DNA from 3 places in the Streptomyces sp. Edi2 genome. Region 3 is predicted to be linked to each of the others. Evidence: predicted binding sites of a transcription regulator. Region 3 holds the regulator's gene; each other region holds the start of a gene.
The links. The regulator HrcA, encoded in region 3, represses chaperone genes, less so after heat shock. The targets are predictions, from matches to a motif close to TTNGCACTCNGNNNNNCNGAGTGCNAA.
Positions count from the first base shown of each region.

Region 1 (3,273 bases), 1.0 Mb from region 3:
AGCTCCGGGTGGCCCTGGCCGAGGCCGCTGCCCGAGATGCCGCCGCTGCCGAAGCTGAACAGCGCCTGCGCGGCCTGGTCGGAGATCAGCCCCGGCGGTCGCTGTTTCTCCGGCAGGAAGATGTCCATCGGGTGCAGCCAGGCCATGATCCGGCCCTTGACGTGCGGTTCCGTGGAGCCGACGACCGTGGCGCCGACCGCGGCCATGGCGAGGCCGCAGAGCACCCAACTGGTGCGCTCGGTCGCCATGTACAGCATGATCACGAAGACGCCGAAGAAGATCAGCGACGTGCCCAGGTCCCGTTCGAAGACCAGCACCAGCAGGCTGATCACCCAGATGGTGAAGATCGGTGCGAGCTGCCGCCCCGGGGGCAGTTGGACGCCCAGGACGCGGCGTCCGGCCAGTGCCAGGGCATCGCGGTTGACGGTCAGGTAGCCCGCGAAGAACACCGCGATCATGATCTTCACGAACTCGCCGGGCTGCAGTGACAGCGGCCCGAGCAGGATCCAGCGCTTGGCGCCGTACATGTCGGCACCGAAGAAGGCCGGGGCCATCAGCAGCACCAGCGCGACCACCATCGTCAGATAGATGTAGCGCTGCAGGATGCGGTGGTCGCGCAGCACCAGCAGGATCGCGATGCAGACCGCCACCCCGATCACCGTCCACACCAGCTGCCCGCTCGCCGCCTCGGCGATCTTCAGCCGGGGCGTCTGCGCATAGGTGACGTCCAGGCGGTGCAGCAGCACCAGGCCGAGCCCGGTCAGCAGCGTCGCCAGCGGCAGGATCAGCGGATCGGCGCGGGGCGCGAAGCGGCGCAGGACCAGGTGCGGGACCAGCGCCACGAAGAACATGCTGATGGCGAAGCCGGCCAGCCCGCCGGGCAGCCGGCCGGTCATCGACAGGCCGGTGGAGGCGTACCCGAAGTCCGCGATCAGGACGGCGAGGGCGAGCAGCCATGCCTCGGTCCGCCGGCGGTCCGGTGCCTGGGCCAGCGCGGCGAACGTCATAGTGCGCTCGGCGTCGCTCTCCCGCTGCCGGGCCGCCCGGGGAACGCTGGTCTGTCCACGCACGGGTCTCCTCCGCCACTGATCGTCGAGGCCGCGGGCCGGCCGGGATGTGCCCGGTTCGTCGGCCCGGCAGTCGGGGAGGTAGACGAGGCAGCCCATGGCGTGGTTGCGAGGGAAGGGAAGGTGTGTCCGATTTGATGGGAAGGCGCCCGTCGTCCGGCTTCTGTCCCGTCCCCGTCTCGTCCCGGCCCCGTCCTGGTCTCGCCCTCAGCCCGTCCCGACCCGTCCCGCCCCCCGTTCCGGCCGGGGGCTGATCGGGGCCTGGCCCCGCCGTGGAAGGTGCGGGCCGGCGGGTTGCGGCCCGCGCCGGCCGCGGCCCGGGGCGGCCGGTCAACCCGAGCGGAGACAAGCGCACCCCGCCGCGCTGGCACTCCGCTTGACCGAGTGCTAACCGCGTCATAGTCTCAGCGTTGGCACTCTCCAGTGGGGAGTGCCAGACACACAGCGACGGGCAGGTCCGGCACCCGCGACGACGGATCGACCTGGTCGCCACCTCAGACAGTTAACCCCGTGAGATCTCCGAAGGGGGAGGTCGGATCGTGACGACCACCAGCTCCAAGGTTGCCATCAAGCCGCTTGAGGACCGCATTGTGGTCCAGCCGCTCGACGCCGAGCAGACCACGGCCTCGGGCCTGGTCATTCCGGACACTGCCAAGGAGAAGCCCCAGGAGGGCGTCGTCCTGGCCGTGGGCCCGGGCCGTGTCGAGGACGGCAAGCGCGTCGAGCTCGACGTCAACGTCGGCGACGTCGTGCTCTACAGCAAGTACGGCGGCACCGAGGTGAAGTACAACAACGAGGACTACCTCGTTCTCTCGGCTCGCGACGTGCTCGCGATCGTCGAGAAGTAAGTCACCCAGTTTTGCCGTGATCTGCGCCCCTGGTTCCCGCGTCTAATCAACCCGGGGCAGGGGCGCAGTTCGTTTGAGCGACAGCGGTCCCCACGTCGTGGCCGAGGATCGCAATGAGAGGACTTGAAGCAACCCATGGCGAAGATCCTGAAGTTCGACGAGGACGCCCGTCGCGCCCTTGAGCGCGGCGTCAACAAGCTTGCCGACACGGTCAAGGTGACGATCGGCCCCAAGGGCCGCAACGTCGTCATCGACAAGAAGTTCGGCGCGCCCACGATCACCAACGACGGTGTCACCATCGCGCGTGAGGTCGAGGTCGACGACCCGTACGAGAACCTGGGTGCCCAGCTCGTCAAGGAGGTGGCGACCAAGACCAACGACATCGCGGGTGACGGCACCACCACCGCCACTGTGCTGGCCCAGGCGCTGGTCCGCGAGGGTCTGCGCAACGTCGCCGCCGGCGCCTCCCCGGCCGCCCTGAAGAAGGGCATCGACGCCGCCGTCAAGGCCGTCTCCGACGAGCTTCTGGCGACCGCCCGTCCGATCGACGACAAGACCGACATCGCCGCCGTGGCCGGTCTGTCCGCGCAGGACAAGCAGGTCGGCGAGCTCATCGCCGAGGCGATGGACAAGGTCGGCAAGGACGGTGTCATCACCGTCGAGGAGTCCAACACCTTCGGTCTGGAGCTCGACTTCACCGAGGGCATGGCCTTCGACAAGGGCTACCTCTCGCCGTACATGGTCACCGACCAGGAGCGGATGGAGGCCGTCCTCGAGGACCCGTACATCCTGATCCACCAGGGCAAGATCGGCTCGATCCAGGACCTGCTGCCGCTGCTGGAGAAGGTCATCCAGGCCGGCGCCTCCAAGCCGCTGCTGATCATCGCTGAGGACGTCGAGGGCGAGGCCCTGTCGACCCTGGTCGTCAACAAGATCCGTGGCACCTTCAACGCCGTGGCCGTCAAGGCCCCCGGCTTCGGTGACCGCCGCAAGGCCATGCTCGGCGACATCGCCACCCTCACCGGTGCGACCGTCATCGCCGAGGAGGTCGGCCTCAAGCTCGACCAGGCCGGTCTGGACGTGCTCGGCACCGCCCGCCGGGTGACCGTCACCAAGGACGACACCATCATCGTCGACGGTGGCGGCAAGTCCGAGGACGTCACCGGTCGCGTGGCGCAGATCAAGGCCGAGATCGAGTCCACCGACTCGGACTGGGACCGCGAGAAGCTCCAGGAGCGCCTGGCCAAGCTCGCCGGTGGCGTGTGCGTCATCCGCGTGGGTGCGGCCACCGAGGTCGAGCTCAAGGAGAAGAAGCACCGTCTGGAGGACGCCATCTCCGCGACCCGCGCCGCGGTCGA
Region 1 is NZ_JBEJGX010000003.1:3,875,028-3,878,300, reverse strand. Features, by position in the region: gene ABR737_RS20280 (FtsW/RodA/SpoVE family cell cycle protein) at 1-1,007, opposite strand, end outside; gene groES (co-chaperone GroES) at 1,607-1,915, shown strand; gene groL (chaperonin GroEL) at 2,051-3,273, shown strand, end outside.
Region 1: groES (co-chaperone GroES) is a predicted target of HrcA. The motif match lies at 1,432-1,458, and genes of this name have one in related genera.

Region 2 (3,273 bases), 820 kb from region 3:
CGATGCCCAGGTCCCAGCCGGTGTGGACCTCGGTGCACAGGCAGGCGCGGCCAGCGGTGTCCGGGAGGGCGGCGACCGCGTCGAACAGGACCTCCCGCAGCCGGCCCACGTTCTCCGCGAACACCCGGAAGACCTCCTCGTGGGACACGCCGTCGCCGGTCTCCGTGCCCGCGTCCAGGTCGGTGACCAGCGCCAAGGAGGTGTAGCACAGGCTCAGTTCGCGGGCCAGGACGGCTTCGGGGTGGCCCGTCATGCCGACCACCGACCAGCCCTGTGCGGCATGCCAGCGCGATTCTGCGCGGGTGGAGAAGCGGGGGCCTTCGATCACGACCAGGGTCCCGCCGTCGACCGGCTCCCAGTCCCGGCCGCGCGCCGCCTTGAGGGAGGCCTGCCGTCCCGTGGGGCAGTACGGGTCGGCGAAGGTCAGGTGGACGACATTGGGGATCTGCCCGTCGGGGAGCGGTTCGCCGTCGAAGTAGGTCTGGGGGCGGGCCTTGGTGCGGTCGACGAGCTGATCGGGGACCAGGAGCGTGCCGGGGCCGTATTCGGCGCGCAGACCGCCGACCGCGCACGGGGCGAGGACCTGGCGCACACCGAGCGAGCGCAGGGCCCAGAGGTTGGCGCGGTAGTTGATGCGGTGCGGCGGAAGGTGGTGGCCGCGGCCGTGCCGGGGCAGGAACGCGACCCGGCGGCCGGCGATCTCTCCCAGGAACAGCGAGTCGCTGGGGCGTCCGTAGGGGGTGTCCACCGTGACCTCGGTCACGTCGTCGAGGAAGGAGTAGAACCCCGATCCGCCGATTACACCAATCTCCGCGTCAGCCATGCCGGTCACACTATCGGGGTACGGAGACCGGGGAGGGGCGGGTGCCGAAGCCGAAAGAAAGCCGTAAGACCGAGCCGGGCGCCGTAAGGCCGAGCCAGGCGCCGTAAGGCCGAGCACGACGCAAGAAGACAGCGCAACGAGCAAGACGCGAGGCCCTGTGCACATCAGGCGGAGCGTGGCGCAAGACGACGGGCCCCGCCGTCGGTGACGGCGGGGCCCGAAGAGCTGTGGGTCAGGCTGCGGAGCTGGCGCTCGAGGTGCTGCCCGACGACGACGACGCGGCGGCCGGCGTCGAGGACTTGCTGTCCGAGCTGCCGGACGAGGAGCCCGACGAAGAGCCCGACGAGGAGTCGGAGGAGCCCGAGGAGTCCGACGAGGACGAGTTGCCCGACGTGGAGGCGTTCTTCCCGGGGCTGCTGCTGGACGACGAGCCGCGGCTGTCGTTGCGGTAGAAACCGGAGCCCTTGAAGACGATGCCGACCGCGGAGAACACCTTCTTGAGGCGTCCCTGGCAACCGGGGCACTCGGTGAGCGAGTCATCGGTGAACTTCTGCACCGTCTCGAGGCCCTCGCCGCACTCGGTGCACTGGTACTGGTACGTCGGCACTTGTCTTCCTCCTGGCACTCTCACTCGATGAGTGCTAACGACGCTCCATATTGCAGTATTCCCGCCCGCCAGTCCACCGTGACCGCCTTACGGTGACCGACTCCACGTTCCGTCAGACTTCCGGCAGAGGCCGTCAAACGCGCGCCAGCTCCCGTTCCCGGTCGCCGGAAACGGCTGTGACCTGCGGGTTCGCTCCGGTCACAGGCGCGCACGCAGCCTCGGCCGCAGCACGGGGCAGCAGATGGGCGCGGAGCGTCAGCAGCACCGTCAGGGCCAGCGCCGTACCGGCCAGCGGCACCAGGAATCCGGTGCTCGGCCCGAAGCCGTCCGCGAGCTGCCCCGCGGAGGTGGCCGCGACCGCCTGGCCCAGCGCGACCGCGCCGGTCAGCCAGGTGAAGGCCTCGGTCCGGGCGGCGGCCGGCACCAGCGACTCGACCAGCGTGTAGCCGGTGATCAGGGCCGGTGCGATGCACAGGCCGACGACCAGGCCGACCGCGCCGAGCAGCGGTACCGCGGTCACCGCCCACAACGGAGTGGTGGCCAGGGCCAGCAGCCCGTAGGCGACCAGCAGCCGGCGCCGCGGGCTGACCTTCCAGGTGATGGCCCCGCAGGCGATGCCGGCGAGCATGTTGCCGCCCGCGAAGATCCCGTAGAGCACGCCGTTGATGCCGGGCTGCCCGATGTGCTGGGTGAACGCGGTCAGCGAGACCTGCATCCCGCCGAAGACGGCGCCGATGCCGAGGAACGCCACGATCAGGACGCGCACGCCGGGCACCGACAGCGCCGAGACGCGCGGCCGGTCACCGGCCTGCGGGCGGTGCACCGGGGGCTGGCTGCGCCGCTGGGAGGCGAACAGCAGCCCGCCGGCCAGCGTCAGCGCGGCCTCGGCGACCAGGCCGGCCGCCGGGTGGATACCGGTGCACACCGCGGTCGCCAGCACCGGGCCGACGACGAAGGTGAACTCGTCGGTCACCGACTCGAAGGCGGCGGCGGTCGGCATCAGCGGGCTGCCGCCGAGCCGGGAGGCCCAGCGGGCCCGCACCATCGGGCCGACCTGCGGCGTCGAGGCGCCCGTGGGGACGGCCACCGCGAACAGCGTCCACAGGGGGGCGTGGGCGAGGGCGAGGGTGATCAGTGCGGCGACGCCGGCGACATGCACGAGTACGCCGGGGATCAGCACCGCGCGCTGGCCGAAGCGGTCGGCCAGCTTGCCGCTCTGCGGGGCGAACAGGGCCATGGACACACCGGTCGCGGCGGACACCGCGCCTGCGGTGCCGTACGAGCCGGTGGTCGATTCGACGAGCAGCACGATGCCGATCGTCAGCATGGCGAAGGGCTGCCGGGCCAGAAAGCCGGGCAGCAGGAATGTCCAAGCACCAGGGGTGCGGAGCAGTGGTCCGTATCCGGAACGGGAATCCTTGACCGCGGATGCCACGGCCGGGCCTTTCTGCCGCCTGGTAGCGCGCCACCCGCGAGGTCGTCACGGGTACGCGCCGAGAGCTGTCCTCTCGCGCAGGACCGAGTGATACCGCGTGGTCCGCACCGAGAGGGTGGCTGCGTGTGGCAGGAGGACCGCGGCCGCCGAGCGGTCGCGCCAGCTCTGCATCAGGCAGAGTTGGTTCGTCGATGTTGCCTTTTCATACTACAGGCCGTCGCGCGGGAAGCCCTGGGATTGGCCTGGGGTTCGGGTAAATTTCCTTGGGATCCGTGGAGATCTGCGGCACATTTCCCGCACTCCGGGGGGCGCGCCGGCGTACCCCGAGCGCCCCCGGCCCGGGCTCGCCCGGACCTCACCGGTGATGGTGCCCCCACCGCCCCGTGGACCCGCCCGTCCCCAGCCAGC
Region 2 is NZ_JBEJGX010000003.1:3,679,367-3,682,639, reverse strand. Features, by position in the region: gene ABR737_RS19460 (S-methyl-5'-thioadenosine phosphorylase) at 1-823, opposite strand, end outside; gene ABR737_RS19455 (FmdB family zinc ribbon protein) at 1,056-1,430, opposite strand; gene ABR737_RS19450 (MFS transporter) at 1,564-2,865, opposite strand; gene ABR737_RS19445 (potassium/proton antiporter) at 3,221-3,273, opposite strand, start outside.
Region 2: ABR737_RS19455 (FmdB family zinc ribbon protein) is a predicted target of HrcA. The motif match lies at 1,442-1,468, and genes of this name have one in related genera.

Region 3 (3,273 bases):
GCAACAGGTCCTCCTGGTCGGCGTCGAGCTTGGACGGCGTCATCACCTCGACGTGGACGATGAGATCGCCCCGGCCGCCGCCCCGCAGATGGGTCACACCGCGCTGGTGCAGCGGAATCGACTGGCCGGACTGGGTACCGGGCCGGACATCGATCTCCTCCACCCCGTCCAGCGTCTCCAGCGGGCACTTCGTGCCCAGCGCCGCCGCCGTCATCGGGATGGTGACCGTGCAGTGCAGATCGTCGCCGCGCCGCTGGAAGACCGAGTGCGCCACCTCGTGGATCTCCACATAGAGATCACCGGCGGGGCCGCCGCCCGGACCGACCTCGCCCTCGCCCGCAAGCTGGATGCGGGTGCCGTTGTCGACACCGGCCGGGATCTTGACGGTGAGCGTGCGGCGCGAGCGGATCCGGCCGTCGCCGGCGCACTCGTGGCACGGCGTCGGCACGACCGTGCCGAAGCCCTGGCACTGCGGGCACGGCCTGGACGTCATGACCTGGCCGAGGAAGGACCGGGTGACCTGGGAGACCTCACCGCGGCCGCGGCACATGTCACAGGTCTGCGCCGAGGTGCCGGGAGCCGCGCCCTCACCGCTGCAGGTCGTACAGACGACGGCGGTGTCGACCTGGATGTCCTTGGTGGTGCCGAAGGCGGCTTCGTTCAGCTCGATGTCGAGCCGGATCATGGCGTCCTGGCCACGGCGGGTGCGCGAGCGCGGTCCGCGCTGCGACGCGGTGCCGAAGAAGGCGTCCATGATGTCGGAGAAGTTGCCGAAGCCCGCGCCGAAGCCGCCCGCGCCCTGGCCGCCGCCGGCCTGCGAGAGGGGGTCCCCGCCGAGGTCGTAGACCTGCTTCTTCTGCGGGTCCGACAGCACCTCGTAAGCGGCGTTGATCTCCTTGAACCGCTCCTGGGTCTTCGGATCCGGGTTCACGTCCGGGTGCAGCTCACGCGCCAGCCGGCGGAAGGCCTTCTTGATCTGGTCCTGCGAGGCGTCGCGTCCGATACCGAGGACCGAGTAGTAATCCGTGGCCACTTACGACTCCGCGAGGATTTGTCCGACGTAACGTGCCACTGCGCGTACCGCTCCCATCGTTCCGGGGTAGTCCATGCGGGTCGGTCCGACCACGCCGAGTTTGGCGACTGCCTCGTCGCCCGAACCGTAGCCGACCGTGACGACCGATGTGGACGCCAGGCCTTCATGGGCATTCTCATGCCCGATACGTACGGTCATGCCCGAGTCCTTGGCTTCCCCGAGCAGCTTGAGCATCACCACATGCTCCTCAAGGGCCTCCAGCACCGGCCGGATGGTCAAGGGGAAATCGTGTCCGAAGCGCGTGAGATTGGCGGTACCGCCGATCATCAGCCGCTCTTCGGTCTCTTCCACCAGAGTTTCCAGCAACACCGACAGCACTGTCGAGACCGTGCCGCGGTCGTCCTGCTCGAAGGACTCCGGAAGATCCTGCACCAACTGCGGCACATCCGCGAACCGGCGACCGACGACCCGGCTGTTGAGCCGGGCCCGCAGATCCGCCAGGGAGGCTTCGCCGAACGGTGCCTGGCAGTCGATGAGCCGCTGCTCGACCCGGCCGGTGTCCGTGATCAGTACGAGCATCAGCCGGGCCGGGGCCAGGGCCAGCAGCTCGACATGCCGGACCGTGGACCGGGTCAGGGACGGATACTGCACGACGGCGACCTGCCGGGTCAGCTGCGCCAGCAGCCGGACCGTGCGGCCCACCACGTCGTCGAGGTCGACGGCGCCGTCCAGGAAGTTCTGGATCGCCCGCCGCTCCGGGCTGGACAGCGGCTTGACGCCGGCCAGCTTGTCGACGAACAGGCGGTAGCCCTTGTCGGTCGGGATCCGCCCGGCGCTGGTGTGCGGCTGGGCGATGAACCCCTCGTCCTCCAGGGCCGCCATGTCGTTGCGGATGGTGGCCGGGGAGACCCCGAGCCGGTGGCGTTCGGTGAGCGCCTTGGAGCCGACCGGCTCCTCCGTCCCGACGTAGTCCTGGACGATGGCGCGCAGCACCTCCAGCCTGCGTTCACTGAGCATCCCGCGCACCTCCAGTCCGGCCGTCCGCCGCTTCGTCTTCCCTGGCACTCACACGGGCCGAGTGCCAGACCTTGGGCCAGTGTACGGCCGGGTAGCACGGGTGCGGCAAGGGCGGGCGCGCGGAGTACCCGCCCGATGACCGGGATCGGCCGATCTGTCGGGCAACGCTATCGCGATGGCGCTAGCGTCTCGGTATGCGTACTGCTTGGGAAGAGGCCGGTTGGGAACGACTCGGTGACGGCGTCGCCAGGCGCCGGATGCCGGGCTGGGACGAGACGATCGGGGTGATCGCGGGGAGCACCGGGGTCATGATCGTCGACACCGGCGCGACCCTGCGCGACGGCGCGGATCTGCGCCGGACGATCCGCGGTGTGCTGGGCCGGGAAGTGACGCATATCGCGCTCACCCACCCCCACTTCGATCATGTGCTGGGCACGGCCGCCTTCGCGGGCGTCGAGGTGTTCGGCGCGGCCGGCCTGGGCGAGCTGCTGCGCCGGGGCAAGGACGAGCTGCGGCACGACGCGATCCGGCAGGGCGTCGCGCGGGACGCCGCCGCGGAGGCCGCCGATCTGCTCGTCGCCCCGCACCACCATGTGCACGGCCAGCTGACCGTCGAGCTGGGCGACCGGCAGGTGCTGCTCGCCAACGTCGGCCCCGGGCACACCGCCCACGATCTGGCCGTCCTGGTACCGGGCCGGCGCGGGGAGCCGGAGATCGTCTTCTGCGGCGATCTGGTCGAGGAGTCCGGCGAGCCCCAGGCGGGCCCCGACGCGCTGCCCCAGCAGTGGCCCGGCGCGCTGGACCGGCTGCAGGCCCTCGGCGGCGAGGACGCACGGTACGTTCCCGGCCATGGCGCCGTGGTGGACGCCCGGTTCGTCCGTGCCCAACGCGACGCCCTGGCGGCCCGCTTCGGCGTCGCGCCTTCCTGACCCCGCCCGCCGACCTCACGAGACAGGCCCCCATGCACAGCAAGCACTACGGCCCCGACCTCACCCCACCGTGGAAGAAGCAGCGGCCCGCCCCCGAGGTGCCGGCCGAGCCCGATCTGGTCGTCGAAGAGGTCGCCTCGGGCTTCTGCGGCGCCGTGATCCGCTGCGAGAAGACGGCGCAGGGGCCGACGGTCACCCTGGAGGACCGCTTCGGCAAGCACCGGGTCTTTCCCATGGAGCCGCGCGGCTTCCTCCTGGAGGGGCGGGTGGTCACCCTCGTACGCCCCCAGGAGA
Region 3 is NZ_JBEJGX010000003.1:2,858,746-2,862,018, forward strand. Features, by position in the region: gene dnaJ (molecular chaperone DnaJ) at 1-1,033, opposite strand, end outside; gene hrcA (heat-inducible transcriptional repressor HrcA) at 1,034-2,050, opposite strand; gene ABR737_RS16110 (MBL fold metallo-hydrolase) at 2,245-2,979, shown strand; gene ABR737_RS16115 (DUF3097 domain-containing protein) at 3,012-3,273, shown strand, end outside.